DNA from 4 places in the Ornithinimicrobium carbonis genome. Region 2 is predicted to be linked to each of the others. Evidence: predicted binding sites of a transcription regulator. Region 2 holds the regulator's gene; each other region holds the start of a gene.
The links. The regulator LexA, encoded in region 2, represses DNA repair genes until DNA is damaged. The targets are predictions, from matches to a motif close to TCGAACANNTGTTCGA.
Positions count from the first base shown of each region.

Region 1: the regulator LexA is predicted to act here: its motif matches at 3,342-3,357, upstream of ACWHYA_RS16870 (HNH endonuclease signature motif containing protein).
Region 3: the regulator LexA is predicted to act here: its motif matches at 2,960-2,975, upstream of recA (recombinase RecA).
Region 4: the regulator LexA is predicted to act here: its motif matches at 2,493-2,508, upstream of ACWHYA_RS16150 (DUF6504 family protein).

Region 1 covers NZ_OZ348993.1:3,686,187-3,690,633, reverse strand. Annotated here, with positions in the region: gene ACWHYA_RS16875 (VOC family protein) at 1-225, opposite strand, end outside; gene ACWHYA_RS16870 (HNH endonuclease signature motif containing protein) at 479-3,277, opposite strand; gene ACWHYA_RS16865 (DUF421 domain-containing protein) at 3,618-4,181, opposite strand; gene ACWHYA_RS16860 (putative quinol monooxygenase) at 4,299-4,447, opposite strand, start outside.
Region 2 covers NZ_OZ348993.1:27,998-32,444, forward strand. Annotated here, with positions in the region: gene ACWHYA_RS00095 (glycoside hydrolase family 65 protein) at 1-839, shown strand, start outside; gene ACWHYA_RS00100 (hypothetical protein) at 968-1,543, shown strand; gene ACWHYA_RS00105 (LysM peptidoglycan-binding domain-containing protein) at 1,628-2,020, opposite strand; gene lexA (transcriptional repressor LexA) at 2,256-3,011, shown strand; gene ACWHYA_RS00115 (PRC-barrel domain-containing protein) at 3,144-3,479, opposite strand; gene ACWHYA_RS00120 (PRC-barrel domain-containing protein) at 3,591-4,193, opposite strand; gene ACWHYA_RS00125 (Sir2 family NAD-dependent protein deacetylase) at 4,241-4,447, opposite strand, start outside.
Region 3 covers NZ_OZ348993.1:2,170,492-2,174,938, reverse strand. Annotated here, with positions in the region: gene ACWHYA_RS09835 (YoaK family protein) at 1-301, opposite strand, end outside; gene ACWHYA_RS09830 (DUF5709 domain-containing protein) at 409-960, shown strand; gene ACWHYA_RS09825 (regulatory protein RecX) at 991-1,674, opposite strand; gene recA (recombinase RecA) at 1,674-2,720, opposite strand; gene ACWHYA_RS09815 (YwiC-like family protein) at 3,078-3,890, shown strand; gene ACWHYA_RS09810 (aspartate kinase) at 4,058-4,447, shown strand, end outside.
Region 4 covers NZ_OZ348993.1:3,523,387-3,527,833, forward strand. Annotated here, with positions in the region: gene ACWHYA_RS16140 (DNA polymerase III subunit alpha) at 1-1,424, opposite strand, end outside; gene ACWHYA_RS16145 (SAV_6107 family HEPN domain-containing protein) at 1,527-1,997, opposite strand; gene ACWHYA_RS16150 (DUF6504 family protein) at 2,102-2,473, opposite strand; gene ACWHYA_RS16155 (polyprenyl synthetase family protein) at 2,793-3,884, shown strand; gene ACWHYA_RS16160 (Rv2175c family DNA-binding protein) at 3,993-4,355, opposite strand.

The sequences.
Region 1 (4,447 bases), 3.7 Mb from region 2:
GACGGTGACCTCCATGCCCGGTGGGGTGTCGGACGCCATGAGGGTGAGGCCCTCGTCGGTGACGAGCATCGCGTGCATGACCTGGTCGGCGGTGGCGGGGTCCTCGCCCATGCCGGACGCGCCGAACGTGTCGATGGTGAGATGCCCGCCGAAGACGGTGCGGTAGAACTCCATCGCCTCCCGTGCGTTGCCGGTGAACGAGATGTACGGGTTGAGCGTCGTCATGATCTCTCCTGGTCTCGGCGCGCGCCGGAGCATCGGCGCCGGGTGGTTCCTGACACGGTCCTCCTCAGGTCAGGTGTGCACAAGCCCCCGGGGAGGAGAAGAGGGGGAGCTCCCCACCGGTCCTGACGCTCGAGCGCCCACCTGCGCAGCGTCCGTCTGCCGTTGTGACCTGGTCTGCTGGCGGGGGAGGACTGACAGGACGGGCCGGTTGAGATCGTGCGGTTCCTGCCCGCCGGCGGCCGCCTGTCCGCCATCAGAAGGGTGGGGGTCCGTAGGTGCGCTTACCCCAGGGGTTGGCGGGTCCGTCGGGGCCGTTCGTCGCCGTCGGGTCGTCGGTGGACGGGGCTCCCTCATGGTCTGCCGAAGCATCGGTCTGCGGCGTGGTGGGGGTGGTGGTCGTCCAGGTGGTGGGGTCCAGGGACTGGTGGGTCGGGGTGGGCCAGGCAGGTCCGGAGGTGAGGTCGGCGTCGGTGGTCGGGGCCGGGGGTCCCCAGCGGCGTCGACCGTCGGGGTCGGTGTGGGTGAGGGTGGTGGCGGCGTCGGCGGTGAAGACCTGGTCGGTGTCGCCGCGAGCGTGGCCGGCGCGGCCGCCGTCGTGGTGGGGTCGGTGGTAGGGGTTGTCGTAGGGGGTGAGGTCTTCCTCGGCGGTGGGGAGGGGGTCGGTGGGTGCGCGGTGGCACAGGGCGGTGTAGATGGCCTGGTCGATGGCCTCGGCCCGGGCGGTGCGGGGGTCCTGCCCGCCGTTCGCGCCGGCCGCGCCGGTGGTGGTGGCCTGGGCGGTGGCGTGGTGGACGGTGGCGATGGCGGTGTTCAGGAGGGTGGTGTAGGCGCGGTGGTCGCGGACCCGGGTGGCGTAGATGCGTCCTAGCAGGGTCTGCCAGGTGAGGTTGCGGTGGGCGTCGATGGTGGCGTGCCAGTGGCGGGCGGTCTTGAGGTCGTGGTGGGTGGTGCACAGGCATTCCAGGTTGCACAGGGTGGTCGCTCCGCCGGTGGCGTGCTCGTGGACGTGGTCCAGCTGGGCGTAGATCGCCGCTCGGGTGCAGCCGGGGGCGCGGCAGGTCCCGTCGGCGGCGATGGCCTGGGCGCGCATGTGCGCATCGGGCTGGTAGGCGGTGGTGGAGCGTTCCACGCACCGCCCGTCCAGGGGGTCGACCACGAGCCGGTGCAGGGTGGTGCCCGGGGTCAGGGCCAGGTCGGCGATGTCGGTGGCGTGCAGGAACGCGGGGGTGGTGCCGGTCGCCTCGGCCACCGCGAGCAGCATCTCCTGCCCATCGCCGGGTGGGTGCGCCCCGGGTGGGGCGGTCCCGGGCGGCGTGGCCGTCGCCGGTGGTGGGGTCGTGGGTCGGGGTGGTGGTGCGGCGGGGCAGGGGCTGGTGGTGCACCGGTGGGGGTGCTCGTGCCCGCTGCCGCTGTCGCTGCCGGTGCTGCTGTCGCTGCTGGTGGTGGTGCCGGGGAGGAGGTGCCAGGGGAGGATGACGTTGAGGGTGGCGGCGGGCAGGCCTTCCAGGATCGCGGCCAGGGCGGTGATGTGCTCCACGCTGACCTGGTCGGGGTCGGTGGGCGCCTGGGGCAGGTTCAGGGTGCCGTGCAGCAGCAGGGCGGTGGCGGTGTCGGCGCGCAGCTGGGCCAGGGTGCGGGTGTCGCCGTCGCGGCGGGCGGTGCGGGCGGCGGCGTGCAGCCGGTCGATGAGGGCGGTGGCCTGGGTGGGGGTGGCGGTGATGGTCACGGTGGCGGTGCCGTCGTCCTGGATGCGGGCGGTGGTGTCGCGGGCGGCGCGGGCGCCTGCCCGGGCGGCCCGGGCGGAGGTGTCGTCGCCGCGGGTGAGCTTGGCGGTCTCCCGGTCCAGGGCGTGGTGGTAGGCCCGGTGTCCCCAGGGCAGGGTGGACACGGTCCCGGTGGGGGTGAGGCGCTCGGTGGCGACCCGGTCGGGGTCGGTGCCGAGCATGACGTGGGCCAGGTGGGCGGTGTCGGCCACGTCCAGGCCGGCGCCGTGGGCGGTGCGCCAGCAGCGGCGCACCAGCCGCCACGGCACGGTCCCGGACCCCAGCGCGTCCAGGACGGGGCCGGTGATGGCGGGTGGGGCGGTGGCCAGGGCGACCAGGTCGCGGGCCTCGCCGATGCCCCACCCGGACGCTGCGGACAGTTCGTGCGCGGTGGCCGAGCGGGACCGGGCGGCCCACCGGTCCCGGGCGGTGGGGGACAGCTCGGCCGGGTCGGTGGCGCCCTTTCCCGCCAGCAGCAGGGCGGCGTTGGCCGTGGCCAGCTGCCCGGTCGCGACCACCAGCGCCCCTTCCAGGCGCGCGCCCAGGTCCAGGAGATCCTCGATCCGGTCCAGCACCGCCTGCCCGGCCCGCCGGGCCGCACCGGCGTCCGGGACACCCACCCCGCACTCACCGCCCTCGCCCGGACCGGCTGCGTGCCCACGGACAACACCGTCAGCGTGGCCGTCGGCGTCGGCGCGGCGCCGCTCCTGACTGCCCGTCGCGCCCGCCCCGTCGGTAGGGCGGCTGGCGCGGGTCGTGGTCGACGGGGCGATCTGCGCCAGCGACCGGCCGGTGCGGACCGCGGCCAGGGTCGTGGCCGCCGAGGACAGCAACGCCACCGACCCCGCATCCAGACCCATCTCGGACAACACCGCCCGCAACCGCACCTCCACCGGCTCACCAGGACCCGAACTCACCGGCACGGAGTGGAAGGCACTCTCCGAGGCCTCCGGCCCGCGGTCCTCCAGGATGCCCGCCGAGGTGCCGTCCTGGGCGTGCGGCCCGGCGTGGTCCTGGGTCTCTTGCGTGCCCGGTCCGGGGACCGCCGAGGGGGTGGCCCCGGTCGGTTCGTGCAGCTCCGGCCGGGGGTCCACGTCACGGGCAGCGTCCGGTCCCGCCTGGGCGGGGATGGTGCTGCCACCACCGGTCCGGGGGCCATCCATCTCCACCATGACCCGGGCCCGGGTCAGCGCCACCGAGGGCACGAAGCAGAGCAGGCCCAGCATGACCTTTTCCAGCGGGGAGTCGCCCGGCCTCTCCTGCCCAGCCGGCTGCACCGGTGCCCTCATCGCGACCTCCCTCCCCAGGTGCGGACCGTCGCTGCGCTCCAGGCCCTCTCGATGCACCCCATGTTAGGACACGTGTACGACATACCCGCGTCTCCAGACCCACCCTGTGCATCCTCGGGGTCGCGCCCCCGAGGATGTGGGGGCCGACATCTCGGCAGCTCCGCAGCTCCGCATACTCGCACCGCACGTGCACGGACCCTCGGCTCTCCTCCCCGGAGCTGCCGGCGCGCATCACCGACGACCTCACGGGCACGACCCCGCACCCCTTCCGGCGCTGCCCTCGAGCCGACCTGGATCAGTTCTTCGAATCGTTCCCCGCCACGCCTCGGGAGAAAAGGTGTCAGGCCTTTCCGTCGTCCGGCTGCGGCAGTCCCGGCACGTCCGCTGCCTCGTCCGCCAGGCCCGGGACGTCGGCCAGGGCGGACCCGTCGCCCAGGCTCTCTGTCGTGATCACGCTCAGCGATCCGTCCGGCTCGAGCGTCACGGCCGCGACCGATGCCAGCGACCCCGACCCGCTGGTCCGCACCGCCTGGAGCACCTCCGAGGGCGCCACCCGGCTGCGTCGCAGGGCATCCTGCAGGAGCTTCCCGTCCCGCAGCACGAGGGTCGGTTCCGCCGTGACGAACCACCGGCTGCGCGGCCAGGTCGAGGTGACCTTCGCCATCACCCACTGGGCGCCGACCAGCAGCAGGATCCCCGTGGCCACGGACGCCCAGCTGGTCGAGGGATCCAGGACCCCGGTGGCCAGCAGCGACCCGATCGAGACGGTGACGACGAAGTCGAACGCGTTGAGCTTGGTCAGGGTCCTCTTGCCGGTCGCGCGCAGGAGGACTACGACCGTCAGGTAGCAGGCAAGGCCCACGACGAGAACGGCGTACAGGTCGGACCAGCCGGTCAGCCACATGGGATCTCCTCCGATCGTCGATACCCGCTCGGGCCAGGGTTGTGGGCGAGGCTCACGGGCCAGCGTGCCCTATTCAGCGGCCAGCGTGCCCTGTCCAGCCACGAGGCGCGCGACGGGTCACTCGACCCGGATCTCACCCATCTCGTCCCACCCGTCGCCCTCGACCTGGCGGGAGACGATCTTCGGCGTGGCGGTGAGGTACTGCGGCCACTCGCGCCCCACCTTGGCGAAGTGCTCGGACTGGACGTGCGGACCGGCGCCGTCGT
Region 2 (4,447 bases):
ACCCGCAGGACAGCCAGTTCCTCGACCGCGAGGTCTGGGACCTGGAGGGCACCCCCGCCGACCACGCCCCTCTGCTCCTGCACTACCACCCCCTGGTCATCTACCGCTTCCAGGTGCTCAAGCAGGCCGACGTCGTGCTGGCCCTCTACCTGCTGGGCGACCGCTTCAGCCAGGAGGAGAAGCGGGCCGACTTCGACTACTACGACCCGATCACGACCGGGGACTCCTCGCTGTCGGCCGTCGTGCAGTCGATCATCGCCGCGGAGGTGGGCTACCACGAGCTGGCGCTGCGGTACTTCTACGACGCGCTCTTCGTCGACCTCGCCGACCGGCACCGCAACGCCGCCGACGGCGTCCACGTGGCCTCCACCGGCGGGGTGTGGAGCACCCTCGTCGGCGGGTTCGGCGGCATGCGCGACCACCGGGGCCGGCTCACCTTCGACCCCCGCCTCCCCCAGGAGTGGACCGGCCTGACCTTCCGTATGCGGTGGCACGGCTCGCGCCTGCGGGTGCGGCTCACCCAGGACGCGCTGACCCTCTCCGTCGAGGTCGGCGATCCGGTGGAGGTCGAGGTGCGCGGCGAGACCGTGCGGGTCGGGACCGCCCCGGTGGAGGTGCCGGTGGACGGCCAGGGACCACGGATCGAGGGTGGGCCTGCCCCGCACCAGGGTGGTGAGTCACCCAGCCGACGCGCTCCCGAGCCGGACACCGGCCAGGAGCCCGGGCCGACCACCGACCAGGGTCTGGAGCACTCCCCCGGCGTGGTGCCGCACAGCTGGTCCCACGAGCTCGACGACCCGACCGGGCCGATCCCGGTGCGTCGTCCGGACACGCGCTGACCCGGTGATCCGGGCCCGGTTCCCCTGCGCCGGAGGGTGGTCGGAGCGCCGTCCTGCGGGGGGTCCGAGCGCCCAGGCCGCGGCGTTCTGATTGGGCCGCCCGGTCCCGGTGTGGTCCGATAGAGGGTATGAGCGACCCGACATCGATGCCCTTCCAGGACGACGAGCGCCCGCAGGACAGGGAGTCGCTCTACGAGGGCGAGCGGCCGGCCGCCACCGACCAGGACCCCCTGGACCACGACCCGACGGCGCCCGCGTCGGACGAGGCCGGGCCCGGGGCGGGCCTGCTGCCCCCCGCCGAGACGCAGACCGACCTGCTGGCCGCACGGGTGGAGGGGCCCGACGACCACGAGGGGATGACGGCCCTGTGGCGCGAGACGATGGGCCTGGAGCACTGGTGGTTCATCGCCGTGGGCGAGGAGGGGCAGGAGTCGCCCGCCGCGGCCCAGATCGCCGGCCAGATGATGCTGCTGACCTTCACCAACGCCGAGCGGGCCCGGCACTTCGCGGTGCAGAACGGGATGATCGACGCCGATGAGGACCTGCGGGCGATCGCCCTGCCGCCGCCCGAGGTCGTCCAGTCCGACGACGCCTACGTCCAGGCGGGGATCGCGGGCCTGATGTTCGACCCGCACCTCACCGGCTACTTCATGCCCTCCGAGCAGCTCTCGGTCGTCTGGAACGCCATCCGCTCCAGCTCCTGACCAGCGCGGTCCTGCGCAACGGCCGGGCGGGCTCACGTCGGCAGCCCCAGCTCACGTCGGCAGCCTCAGCTCACGCCGACGGCCTCAGCGGCCGGGGATCACCAGCTCCTGGCCTGCGGCCACGCTGGTGGTGCTCAACCGGTTGGCCCGCTGGATGTCCACGATCGCCTGGCTCAGCGGGACCTCCGGCAGCTGCTCGGCCGCGATCTGGCTCAGGGTCATCCCCGGCTCGACGGTCACGGCCGAGCTCGCGCCCGCCGGGCCGATGGCGTTCAGCAGCGAGGCGAAGGCCAGGACCAGCACCAGGGCGGCCGTGGCGGTCAGCGTCAGGCGACCACGACGGGTCAGCCGCAGGGGGCTCGTGGCCGGGCGCCGCTCGTCGGCGCAGACCAGGCGCAGGTGGCCACCCGGGCGGGCGACCGTCCACGGTGCGACCGTCCCGGACAGGGGGTGCAGCTCGGCGGTGGCAGTGCTCATGGTGGTCCTCCTCGGGATCATCCTGCGACATGCGTTCGATAGGACGTCTGTCCTATTGATAGCACGCGCGTACGACTTTGTCGACACGCCGGTCGAACACATGTTTGCCCCGGGGCCGCTCGATCCGTACGCTGTGTGCATGTCAGGTACTCAAACACCGACCACTGACACACCCTCTGACCTGGCCTGACGGCCAGGCCCTGGCAGCCAGAGGGAGACGGGGACGGAAGGACGCATGGCCACGATCCACGAGATGCCCGACCGGGACGGCGGGGCGCAGCTGACCAACCGGCAGCGACGCGTCCTCGACGTGATCCGGGACTCCGTCGACGCCCGGGGCTACCCCCCGAGCCTGCGCGAGATCGGTGAGGCGGTCGGCCTGACCTCGCCCAGCTCCGTCGCCCACCAGCTGAAGATGCTCGAGCGCAAGGGTTTCCTGCGGCGCGACCCGCACCGCCCGCGCGCGATCGAGGTCGTCGTCCCCGGGAGCGAGAGCGGCTACCGCCGCACCCCTTCCGACGGTTCTGCCGACGCTCGCGGCCCGGTGGCGTCCGACGCCGGCGAGCGCCCCCTCGCCGGTACCTACGACGAGACCGGCATCGGTGACTCCCGTCCCGAGGCGTCCTACGTCCCGGTCGTGGGCCGGATCGCGGCCGGTGGTCCGATCCTGGCCGAGGAGGCCGTCGAGGACGTCTTCCCCCTGCCCCGCCAGATCGTGGGCGACGGAGAGCTGTTCCTGCTCAAGGTGGTCGGGGACTCGATGATCGACGCCGCGATCTGTGACGGGGACTGGGTGGTCGTGCGCCGTCAGCCGACGGCGGTCAACGGCGACATCGTCGCCGCGATGCTGGACAACGAGGCCACGGTCAAGACCTTCAAGCGGGGCAAGGACAAGGTCTGGCTCATGCCCCACAACCCGGCCTACGAGCCGATCGACGGCGACCACGCCGTCGTCCTGGGCAAGGTCACGGCGGTGCTGCGCCGCGTGTGACCCTCGGCGGGACACCTCCATCCACCGTGCCGCTGCCACTGCACGGGTCCCACCGCCACCCACGACGCCGCCCCCTCGACCGGGGCGGCGTCGTGCTGTCCGGGTCCTGTCGAGCTGCGCCGGGTCCCTGCCTCAGGTCGCGGGGGTCTCCCCCACCTCCGGCGCGTAGTAGTCGAACAGGTCCTGCTCGTCGTTCTCGCTGAGGTGGCCGCTGATGTCGATGTCCGGAGCGTCCTTGATCATGGCGCTGGGATAGGGGACACGGATCTGGCCGTCGACCAGCTCGGCCGTCGACAGGGGCACGAAGATCTTCCGGCCGCCGAACCACCCGGTGCGCACGGTGATCCAGGCCGCCTCCCCCGTGCCGTTGTCGACGTAGACCTGGCCGAGGGAGCCCACCTTCTCGCCGTCCTGGTCCACGACCTCGGCGTCGTACAGCGCCTCGAGCTGCTCCTGCGAGATGGTCACGTCAGCCTCCTCCGACCCGCCGTACCCGCCGGCGCGGATGCGCGACGGGTGCCCAGCACCATACCCAGCACCTGCTCCGCGGAGCCGCAGGCGGCCCCGGGACCCGCACCCTCAGGACCGCGGCGGCCTGCCCTCGTGGCGCCGCAGCCTCCCTGGCCGTCCGGGGCCGCTCGTGGGACCGCCGCGAGGCCCCTCGGGGCGGTCCTGCCCGCTGGGGTAGGCGACGTTCTCCGACGCACCGGTCACCGCCTGCTCCGGGGAGAGCTCGGCACCGTCGGCGTGGTCCTCCTCGACCGGCTCCTCGCCGACGGACCGCCCCGACCCGGTCCCCGCGAGGCCGACCGGCCGGGGTCCGTCCGGACCTGCGGTGGACGCCTCGGGCGCGACGGTGCCGTCGCCCAGCACGAGGCCGTAGTGACGGAACAACCGGTCCTGCTCCACCTCGTCCAGGTGGGCGTCGGCGTCGACCGTCGGCGCGTCCTTGATCTCCTGGCGGGTGTGCGCGACGCGGACCGTGTCGCCCTCGACCTGGGCACCGACGAGCGGGACGAGACTCTCCCGCGCACCGAACCACCCGGTGCGCACCGAGACCCACGCCGGCGCGCCGGTCTCGTCGTCCAGGTAGACCTGCCCGACGTCGCCGAGCCGGTCGCCGTCGACGGTCATCACGTCGGCGTCGTAGAGCATGGCGATCGTCTCCTGGCTGCTGTCCATCGCGCCTCCTCGTCCCGGGCCGGCAGGGATCCGGCCCTGAGGCGATATCACCAGGGTTCGGGCCCGTCCGCATCCCGAGGGAGGTCGAGTCCCTCGACGACGTCGTCCAGCAGCCGCGGCAGGACGTCCTGCAGCAGGCTGTCCACCTGCACCGTCGTCTCCGCCCAGCCACGGGTCTCGCCGCGGGTGACGACCGCCACCGGGATGCCCTCGCGGGCGGCGCGGCGCACGAACCGGTAGCCGCTCATGACGCG
Region 3 (4,447 bases), 2.1 Mb from region 2:
ACCGACGGTCGTGCCAGCGGTCCCGGCGCCGGGCCCAGTGGAACTGCAGGGCCGAGGTCATCGCGCCGAGGACGAAGGCGGTCAGCGCGAGCAGGCCCATCGCGACGACCACCCACCCGCCCAGGACGAGGTGGTCGGCGACGCTGGCGGTGAGGCCCGTCATGTGGGAGGTGTAGAAGCCGACCGCGACGAAGCCGACCGAGTTCAGCACGCCCGCGGTCCAGGCGAGGTGGTAGGCCAGGTGACGGTTGAGCCGCTGGGATCGGGCCGGCCCGGCCAGGTCCCACACGCGCCACGCCATGTGCGCCTCCTCCGCCTCTCCCCGCTGGTCGGGGAGCCTCGCGCGACCGACTGTAGTGGGGTCGTAGGATGAGGGTCCGAGGAGCACCCGTCTGCGAAGGAGCGGCGATGATCCACAACGATCGCGAGAGCATCGGCGACGAGCTGGGCGTCTGGAGCGTCGACGACGAGGACCAGCTGTCCTCCGCCGACACCCTTGACGGCGACGGGGATCCGCTGGACCGGGGCTACACCGCACCGGACCGCCTGCACGGGTCGTTGGCCTACGGAGTGACGGCGAGCGAGCAGCGGGGCGACGAGACGATCGACCAGCGCATCCGTCAGGAGGAGGCGGATCCCTGGTCGGCCTACGGCGCGCCGGACAACGAGTCCGGGCTGGACGGGACCGAGGAGGACATGCTCGGCGGCGACGACGTGGACGCGGTCCCCGCCGGCCGTGACGTCTACGGGGGCGACCACGGACGGATCGGCCGTCTCGTGGCTCCCGACGAGGGCCTGCACCCCGACCGCGAGGCGCGGCTGGTCGCCCGGGAGGGTCGCGCCACGAGCTGGGACTCCCCCGAGGAGTCGGCGATGCACTACACCGACGGGGAGGACGACGACCTCTCCGAGGAGGAATGGACCCCCGAGAGCGTCGTCGCCCGCGACGAGGAGGAGTAGGCGCACCCGGACGACGCCCGTGCCGGCGGGTCAGTCCCGGCGGTTCTCCGGCAGCTCGTCGAGCGCCTCCCGCACGACCTGGTAGGCCACGCCGGGACCGTAGCCCTTGCGGGCCAGGAACCCGGCCAGCCGGCGCGTCTGCACGTCCCGCTCCAGCCCACGCATGGTGCGCAGGCGGCGGGCGACCAGGGCGCGGGCCTGCTCCTTCTCCCGCTCGGGGTCGATCTCTTCCAGCGCCGCGTCGGCCACCTCGTCCGGGACGCCCTTCTGCCGCAGCTCGTGGCGCAGGGCACCGGCGGCCAGGCCCTTGGTCTCCTGCTTGGACCGCACGTACATCTCCGCGTACGACTCGTCGTCGACGAGGCCGACCTCCGTCATCCGGTCCAGCACCCCTCGGGCGACGTCGGGCTCGCACCCCCTGTCGCGCAGCTTGTCCTCGAGCTGGCGGCGGGTGCGCGGGCCCATGGCCAGCTGGCGCAGGACGATGCGACGGGCGACGGCGTGGGGGTCGGGGTCGGAACGGCCCGGTCCCCCGGACCGTCCCGACGTCCCTGCTGCCCGACCCCGACCGTGTTCCCCGTCGACGGGGGTCCCGCCGTCCGCGAGGGCCGTCGACGAGGTCCGGCCGGGGCTGAGCCCGGAAGCGCTGGCGACGGACTCCGCCTCCGCCAGCGCCCGCCGCGCCGCAGACAACCGGTCTGCGTCGGTGCCCATCAGAAGTCGACCGAGACCTCACCGGTCACCGGGTCGACCCCGTCCGGCAGGTCCTCGGCGGTCTGCTTGGGCACCCCGATGCCGAGCTTGGCCTTGATCTTGCGGTCGATCTCCTCGGACAGGTCCGGGTTGTCCTTGAGGAACTGGCGGGCGTTCTCCTTGCCCTGCCCCATCTGGTCGCCCTCGTAGGTGTACCAGGCGCCGGACTTGCGCACGAAGCCGTGCTCGACGCCCACGTCGATGAGGCCGCCCTCCCGGGAGATGCCCTGCCCGTAGAGGATGTCGAACTCGGCCTGCTTGAACGGCGGCGACACCTTGTTCTTGACGATCTTGGCCCGGGTGCGGTTGCCGACCGCGTCGGTGCCGTCCTTGAGGGTCTCGATGCGGCGCACGTCGATGCGGACCGAGGCGTAGAACTTCAGCGCCTTGCCACCGGTGGTGGTCTCCGGCGAGCCGAACATGACCCCGATCTTCTCGCGCAGCTGGTTGATGAAGATCGCCGTGGTGCCGGTCGTGCTGATCGCGCCGGTGATCTTGCGCAGGGCCTGGGACATCAGCCGGGCCTGCAGACCCACGTGGCTGTCGCCCATCTCGCCCTCGATCTCGGCCCGCGGCACGAGCGCCGCGACCGAGTCGATGACGATGATGTCGATCGCCCCCGACCGGATCAGCATGTCGGCGATCTCCAGGGCCTGCTCGCCGGTGTCCGGCTGGCTCACCAGCAGGGCGTCCGTGTCCACGCCGAGGTTCTTCGCGTAGTCGGGGTCGAGCGCGTGCTCGGCGTCGATGAAGGCGGCGATCCCGCCGGCCTTCTGGGCGTTGGCCACGGCGTGCAGCGCGACCGTGGTCTTGCCGCTGGACTCCGGCCCGTAGATCTCCACCACGCGGCCGCGGGGCAGACCGCCCACGCCCAGGGCGACGTCGAGGGCGATGGACCCCGTCGGGATAACCCGGATGGGCGGACGGTCCTCGTCCCCCAGGCGCATCACCGACCCCTTGCCGTGCTGCTTCTCGATCTGCGCCATGACGGCGTCGAGAGCCCGCATCCTGTCGTTGCCGGCAGCGACCGGCGATGCCGTCTTCGTCGTGGCCTGGGCCATGTCCGTGCTCCTTCGTTGCTCGTGGTGGGCGCGCCTACCTTCGACCGACCTCCGGCCGCCGTCCCCTTGCAGGGCCTCGTCCCGTGTCCAGTCAGACGCTAGGTGCCGCCACCGACAGACCCGGCCTCCCACGGCATACCTGTGGGTGTCCGGTCCCGTCGGGGGGACCATGGGGACGAGCGTAGTCGAAAGTCTGTACGAACTGCTGAACCACCTCCCGGCGTGTTCCGGGACGACTCACCCGGCGCCGTCCGCGACACCCACCCGGCGCGGTCTGCCGATCTGTTCACTACACTGCGTCGTATGAGCGTCCGGTCCTCTGTGGCGCCCACCGCCCGGAAGCTGCCCGGGCCGGGGGCGGGTCACCGGGGAGGCCGACGGCGCCGACGGCCGGGCTGGGTCCCCAACCAGCACGGGGCCTGGGCGATGCTGTCGGCCCCCCTCCTCGTCGGCACGCTGGCCTCGGGACCCCGCTGGGCGCACCTGCTGCTGGCGGCCTTCTGGTTCGCCGGCTACCTCGCCTTCTTCGCGGCCACGCTCTGGCTGAAGTCCCGCCGACGGCCGCGCCACCTGGCTCCGGTACAGGTGTACGTCGCCCTGGCGACCGCCCTGGGCGCGGCCCTGCTCCTGGTCGAGCCGACGCTGGTGCGCTGGGCCCCGCTGTTCGTCGTCCCGCTCTCGGTCGGCATGGTCGCCTCGGCGACCCGGCACGAGCGGGCCCTGATCGCCGGACTGGCCACCGCGGCCGGGTCCTGCCTGATGACGCCGGTCGCCTACGACCTGGGTCCGGGCGAGCGGTGGACGGTGGCCTGGATCCTCACCGGCGTCCTGGCGGGCTACTTCACCGGCACCGTCTTCTACGTCAAGAGCGCGATCCGGCGACGGGGCAGCACCGTCTTCCTCCTGCTCTCGGTGGGCTACCACCTGCTCCTGGCGGTCCTCGCCCTCGCCCTGCTGCCCCACGGCGCGCGGCTGCCCCTGGGCGGTCTGGCCCTGGTCCTGGCGGTGCGGGCCGCCGCCGTGCCCCGCCTCGGGTGGAGCCCCGCACGGCTCGGGGTCGGCGAGATCGTCGCCACCCTCGCCGTGGTCGTCCTCGCGCTCACCACGCTCGTCTGACCCGACCCGACCCGACCCGACGTGACCGGACGCGCGCCGTCACCGCGCTCCCCGCTCCTTCCGCCGCGTCAACGACCCCCGTTCCTCTCCCCTACACTGGCTGCCAGTCCGGGACCTGCGACGCCGACGTCATCCCGTGCCACCCTGCCCCCTGCCCAGGAAGCACCATGGCTCTGCTCGTGATGAAGTTCGGCGGTTCGTCCGTCGCCGACGCCGAGGCGATGCGCCGCGTCGCCCGCCGCGTCGTGGCCGCCCACCGCGCGGGCGACCAGGTCGCCGTCGTCGTCTCCGCGATGGGGGACACGACCGACGAGCTCCTCGACCTGGCCGCCCAGATCGCCGACGGACCGCCGCCGGAGCGCGAGATGGACATGCTCCTGTCGGCGGGCGAGCGGATCTCGATGGCCCTGCTGGCGATGGCCATCCAGGACCTGGGCGTGCCCGCCCGCAGCTTCACCGGCGCCATGGCCGGGATGCGCACCGACACCGCGCACGGCCGTGCCCGACTGCTCGACGTCCAGCCCGCCCGGGTCCGCGGCACCCTGGAGGAGGGCGGC
Region 4 (4,447 bases), 3.5 Mb from region 2:
TCGACGTCGATGTCCGGCAGCTGCGCACGCAGCGGGGAGCAGAACCGCTCCATCAGCAGGCCGTGCTCCATCGGGTCGACCCCGCTGATCCCCAGCAGGTAGGTCACCAGGCTGCCGGCGCCCGAGCCGCGCGCCGCGACCCTGACCCCGTTGTCGCGGATGAGGTCGCACACGGCGGCGACGGTGAGGAAGTAGGTGGGGTAGCCCAGTCCGGCGATCACGCCCAGCTCCTCGTCCAGCCGGCGGCGGACCCGGTCCAGGTATGCCGTGCCCGCACCGGGGTAGCGCCCGGGCACGGCGTCGGCGCACCGACGGGTCAGGACCTCGTGGGCCTGGCCGACGCCGCTCACGCCGAGCACCTGCGGCTCGGGCAGGTGGACCGAGCCGATGCCCAGGTCGGAACGGGCGTCCTGGGAGCACTCGCCCGCCAGGGCCAGGGTCTCCCGCAGCAGCGCGCCGGCGTCGGCACCGCCACCGGCGGCCTCGGCCAGGGACCGGGCCCGGGCGTGCATGGTCGCGGTGCTGGCGAGGTGACCGGCGGTGCTGACCCGGTCCAGGTGCCGCTCGTCGAGGGCGACCATCCGCCGGGCCGCGTCGAGGACGTCGACCACCCTGGCCTGCTCGGGGACGGCGTGCCGCACCGCCGCCGTCAGCACGGCGGGGACGCCGCACTCGAGGGCCAGCGCCCAGGTGCGCGCGGCGTGCCCGAGGCTGCCGGGGGTGCCCTCAGGACCGCCGTGGACGACGAGCTCGACCCGCAACGACCCCGGCGGCAGCAGCCGGCGCCACGCCTGCAGCCGTGCCCGGGCCAGGTCGCGGCGCCGGGCGAGCACGGCCCGCCCCACGTCGGAGTCGGGACCCAGGAGCACGACGACCGGGGAGACGCCCTCGACGGGCGAGGCAGCCCGTGCGAGGAGGTCGGTCCGGGTGCGCGGAACCCCCCGCTCCCCCGCCAGGTGGGTCTGGGTGACCAGCCGGCACAGCCGTCCCCACCCGGTGCCCGGCGCCAGTCCGGCCCGCTGCCCCCGGGCCAGGACGACGACCCGGGGCTGCTGGTCGTCCACGAGGCTGCCGCCCTTGGCCGGGGAGGAACGGCCCGGCGCCCCCAGCTCGATCCGGGCCGGGCCGGCACCACGGTCCTCCCCGGGCCGGGCGAGGACGCCCCCACCCGCACCGGTTCCGGCTCCCTGCCCGAGGGCCAGGTCGACCCCCAGCACCGGGGTCAGCCCCGCGGCCGAGCAGGCCCGGACGAACCGGACCGCGCCGTAGAGCCCGTCCCGGTCGGTCAGGGCGAGCGCCGGCTGGCCCAGCTCGACCGCCCGCTCCACCAGCGCGTCCGGGTGGGACGCGCCGTAGCGCATGGACGCGCTGGAGGCCACGTGCAGATGGACGAAGTCGTCGGGCGACGGTGAGAGCGAGGGCATCGGGATCAGGGGTCCTGTCAACGAAAGAGGGGGACGCCGGCCGGGGGCCGGCCGGTCGGGGCTCAGCTCGGCCGGTCGGGGCTCAGCTCGGCCGGCCGGGGCTCAGCTCGGCCGGACGGGGGTCAGCTCGGCCGACAGCGGCAGACCGCACGGCAGGTGCAGGCTGGCCCGGACCAGCTCCAGGAACCGCTCGCCGGAACGCACCAGGTCGTCCGCGTCCCGGGCGGTGACCACCGCGGCCCCCCGCTCCAGGGCCAGCCGACGACGGCCGGACTCGGCGAAGAAGGCCGCCCACTCGGTCAGCTCGGGTGCCACCGTGGGCAGCACCTCCCACACGCTGCGCGGCCTGGCGCGGCGGCTGGGGGCGCTGCGGGCCGCCAGCAGGGCCGCTCCGGCCCGCAGCGCGGCGAGGTGGGCCTGGGTGTAGCGCTCGGACGCGGTGCTGCTGTGGCATGCCTGCAGCAGCCCGCCGCGGGACCGGTCCAGCAGGTCCAGCACGGTGCCCGCCGGAGCGGTCGGTCCCTCGGGGGCGGGGGTGGCCCCCCGGGTGGTGGTGATGGTGGTGGTGGTCATCGCACTCTCCTCGTCTCGTCGTGCCGCTGGTCCTGCTGGTCCTGCTCGCCCTGCTCCGCCGCTGTCCTGCTGGTCCCGCTGTCCTGCTGGTCCGGCTGTCCTGCTCAGTCGCTGACGCGCTCCAGCCGCCACTGCTCGTCCTGCACCAGGTCGTAGACGCCCCGGCCGAGGGTCCGTCCGGCCGAGGCCTCCACCCGCCAGACCTGCTGCTCGAGCACCGTGCCGGACGACCCGCCCGGCGCCCCCTCGCCCGGCACCCCCTCCCCCTGCTGGCGCCACCACGGCACCCGCTGCGTCCACTGGGCGAGGACGCCGCGGACCACGTGGACCCGTCCCTGCCACAGGAACGTCGTCGGGACCTCCCCCCGGCCCGGGTCGCCCAGCGCACCCCGGCGCCACCCCGGTTCGAGCCGCACCCGGTGCTCGTCCGGGTCGCCGAGCCTGACCTCCACCAGATCCTGGTACCGCCTGCTCATCTGCACACCTCCGCCGTGTTCGAACCTGTGTTCGATACGGACAAATGTACGAGCACCGACCGACAACCTCAACCCCTCCGCCGCCGCCGGCAGGAGGATCCGCAGGTGGGAGGGCCAGAACTCGTCCGACCGCCGTGCCTCGAGACCTCGGACGCCGGGCAGGAGCGGCCCTGTGGACGAGAACCGCACCGGAACCGGCGCTGCGGGCAGGATGGGCACCGGTCCGGGCCACGGGCGGGGATGGCCCGGGCCGCACGCCCCGCACCGCGGGTTAGGCTCCTCGGGACGGACCCCGGTCCCCGAGCTGAGGAGATGCCCCGTGGCGCACGCCCACCCGCTGGACGGCGTCGACCTGAGGCACCGCGTGCAGCGCGCCCTGGACGACCACCTCGCGCACCAGCGGGAGGTGCTGACCGAGCTCGGTGCGCCGATGGGCCCGCTGGTGGACGCGGTGGCCGACCTGCTCGCGGGCGGCAAGCGCCTGCGGGCGGCCTTCCTCTACTGGGGCTGGCGCGCCGCCGGCCGGCCGGACGACGACGCGGTGGTCAGGGCCGCGAGCTCGATGGAGGTCTTCCAGGCCGCCGCCCTCCTGCACGACGACGTCATGGACAACAGCGACCGGCGGCGGGGACGCCCCACGGCCCACCGCGCCTTCGCCGAGCAGCACCGGACCCAGGCCTGGAACGGCGACCCCGAGCGGTTCGGGCACGCCGCCGCCATCCTCGCCGGGGACCTGTGCCTGAACTGGACCGACGAGCTGTTCGCCACCAGCGGCCTGCCGGCCGAGGCCCTGGCCCGGGCCCGTCCCGAGTTCGACCGGATGCGCACCCAGCTCATGGGCGGACAGTTCCTCGACATGCTCGAGGCCGTCGTCGGCTGGAACGACCTGGCGTATGCCGAACGCGTCGAGCGCTCCCGCACCGTCATCCGCTACAAGAGCGCCCGCTACTCGGTGCAGCAGCCGCTCCTCGTGGGCGCGCTCGCCGGGGACGCGGACCCCGCGCTGCTGGCCGCGCTCGCCGACTACGGCGCCCGGCTGGGCGAGGCCTTCCAGCTGCGGGACGACGTCCTGGGGGTCTTCGGCGACCCCGGGCACACCGGCAAGCCCGCGGGCGACGACCTGCGCGAGGGCAAGCACACCGTGCTGGTGGCTCACGCGCTCGAGCTCGCCGACGAGCCCGGGGCCGAGCTGCTGGCGGCCAGCCTGGGCGACCCCGACCTCGACGAGGCCACCGTGGAGGCCTGCCGCCAGGTGCTGCGCGACAGCGGGGCGCTGGCGCGCACCGAGTCGATGATCGAGGAGGCGGCCACCGCGTCCGCCCGCGCCCTGCAGGCCGTGCCGGACCTCGACCGGGAGGCTGCGCAGGCCCTGGTGGAGCTGGTCGCCATCTGCACCGACCGCCACCTCTGAGACCGGGCCGGCCGGTCGGCGCGCAGAACCGTCGGGGTGCGTCGACGACGGCGATCGGCTGGACGTCGGATCCCGTCGCGAGCTCGCCGCGCCTCCTCCTCGGTCAGCTCACAGCGCGTCCTCCTGGGCCCGCCGCCGGACCTCGGTCTTGGCCCCGGCGTGCAGGGAGGCGACCGGGCTGCCCCCGGGCAGGGTGTCGTCCGGACGGTGCAGCCACTCGACGATCTCCTCGTCGCTCATCCCCCCGTCTGCCAGGACGGTGATCGTCCCCCGCAGCGGAGGAAGAGGCCCGTCCTCGCCGAGGAAGCCGGCGGGGACCATGACCGCGTTGTTGGGCCCCCGCCGCAGGCCGATCAGCTCACGGTCCTGCAGCCAGCGCCGCACGGTGAGGAGGGGAGCGCCGGTCCGCTCCATGATCTCGGGGACGCTCAGCCAGCCGTCGCTCGGAATTACATCGATGCCATTTACCACATCTTCTAGTCAATCACATGGAGCGACACACCGGCAGAGTGGTGCGGCCGTCCAAACCCTAGTACTGTCCCTCGTGCCTCACCAGTTCCTGG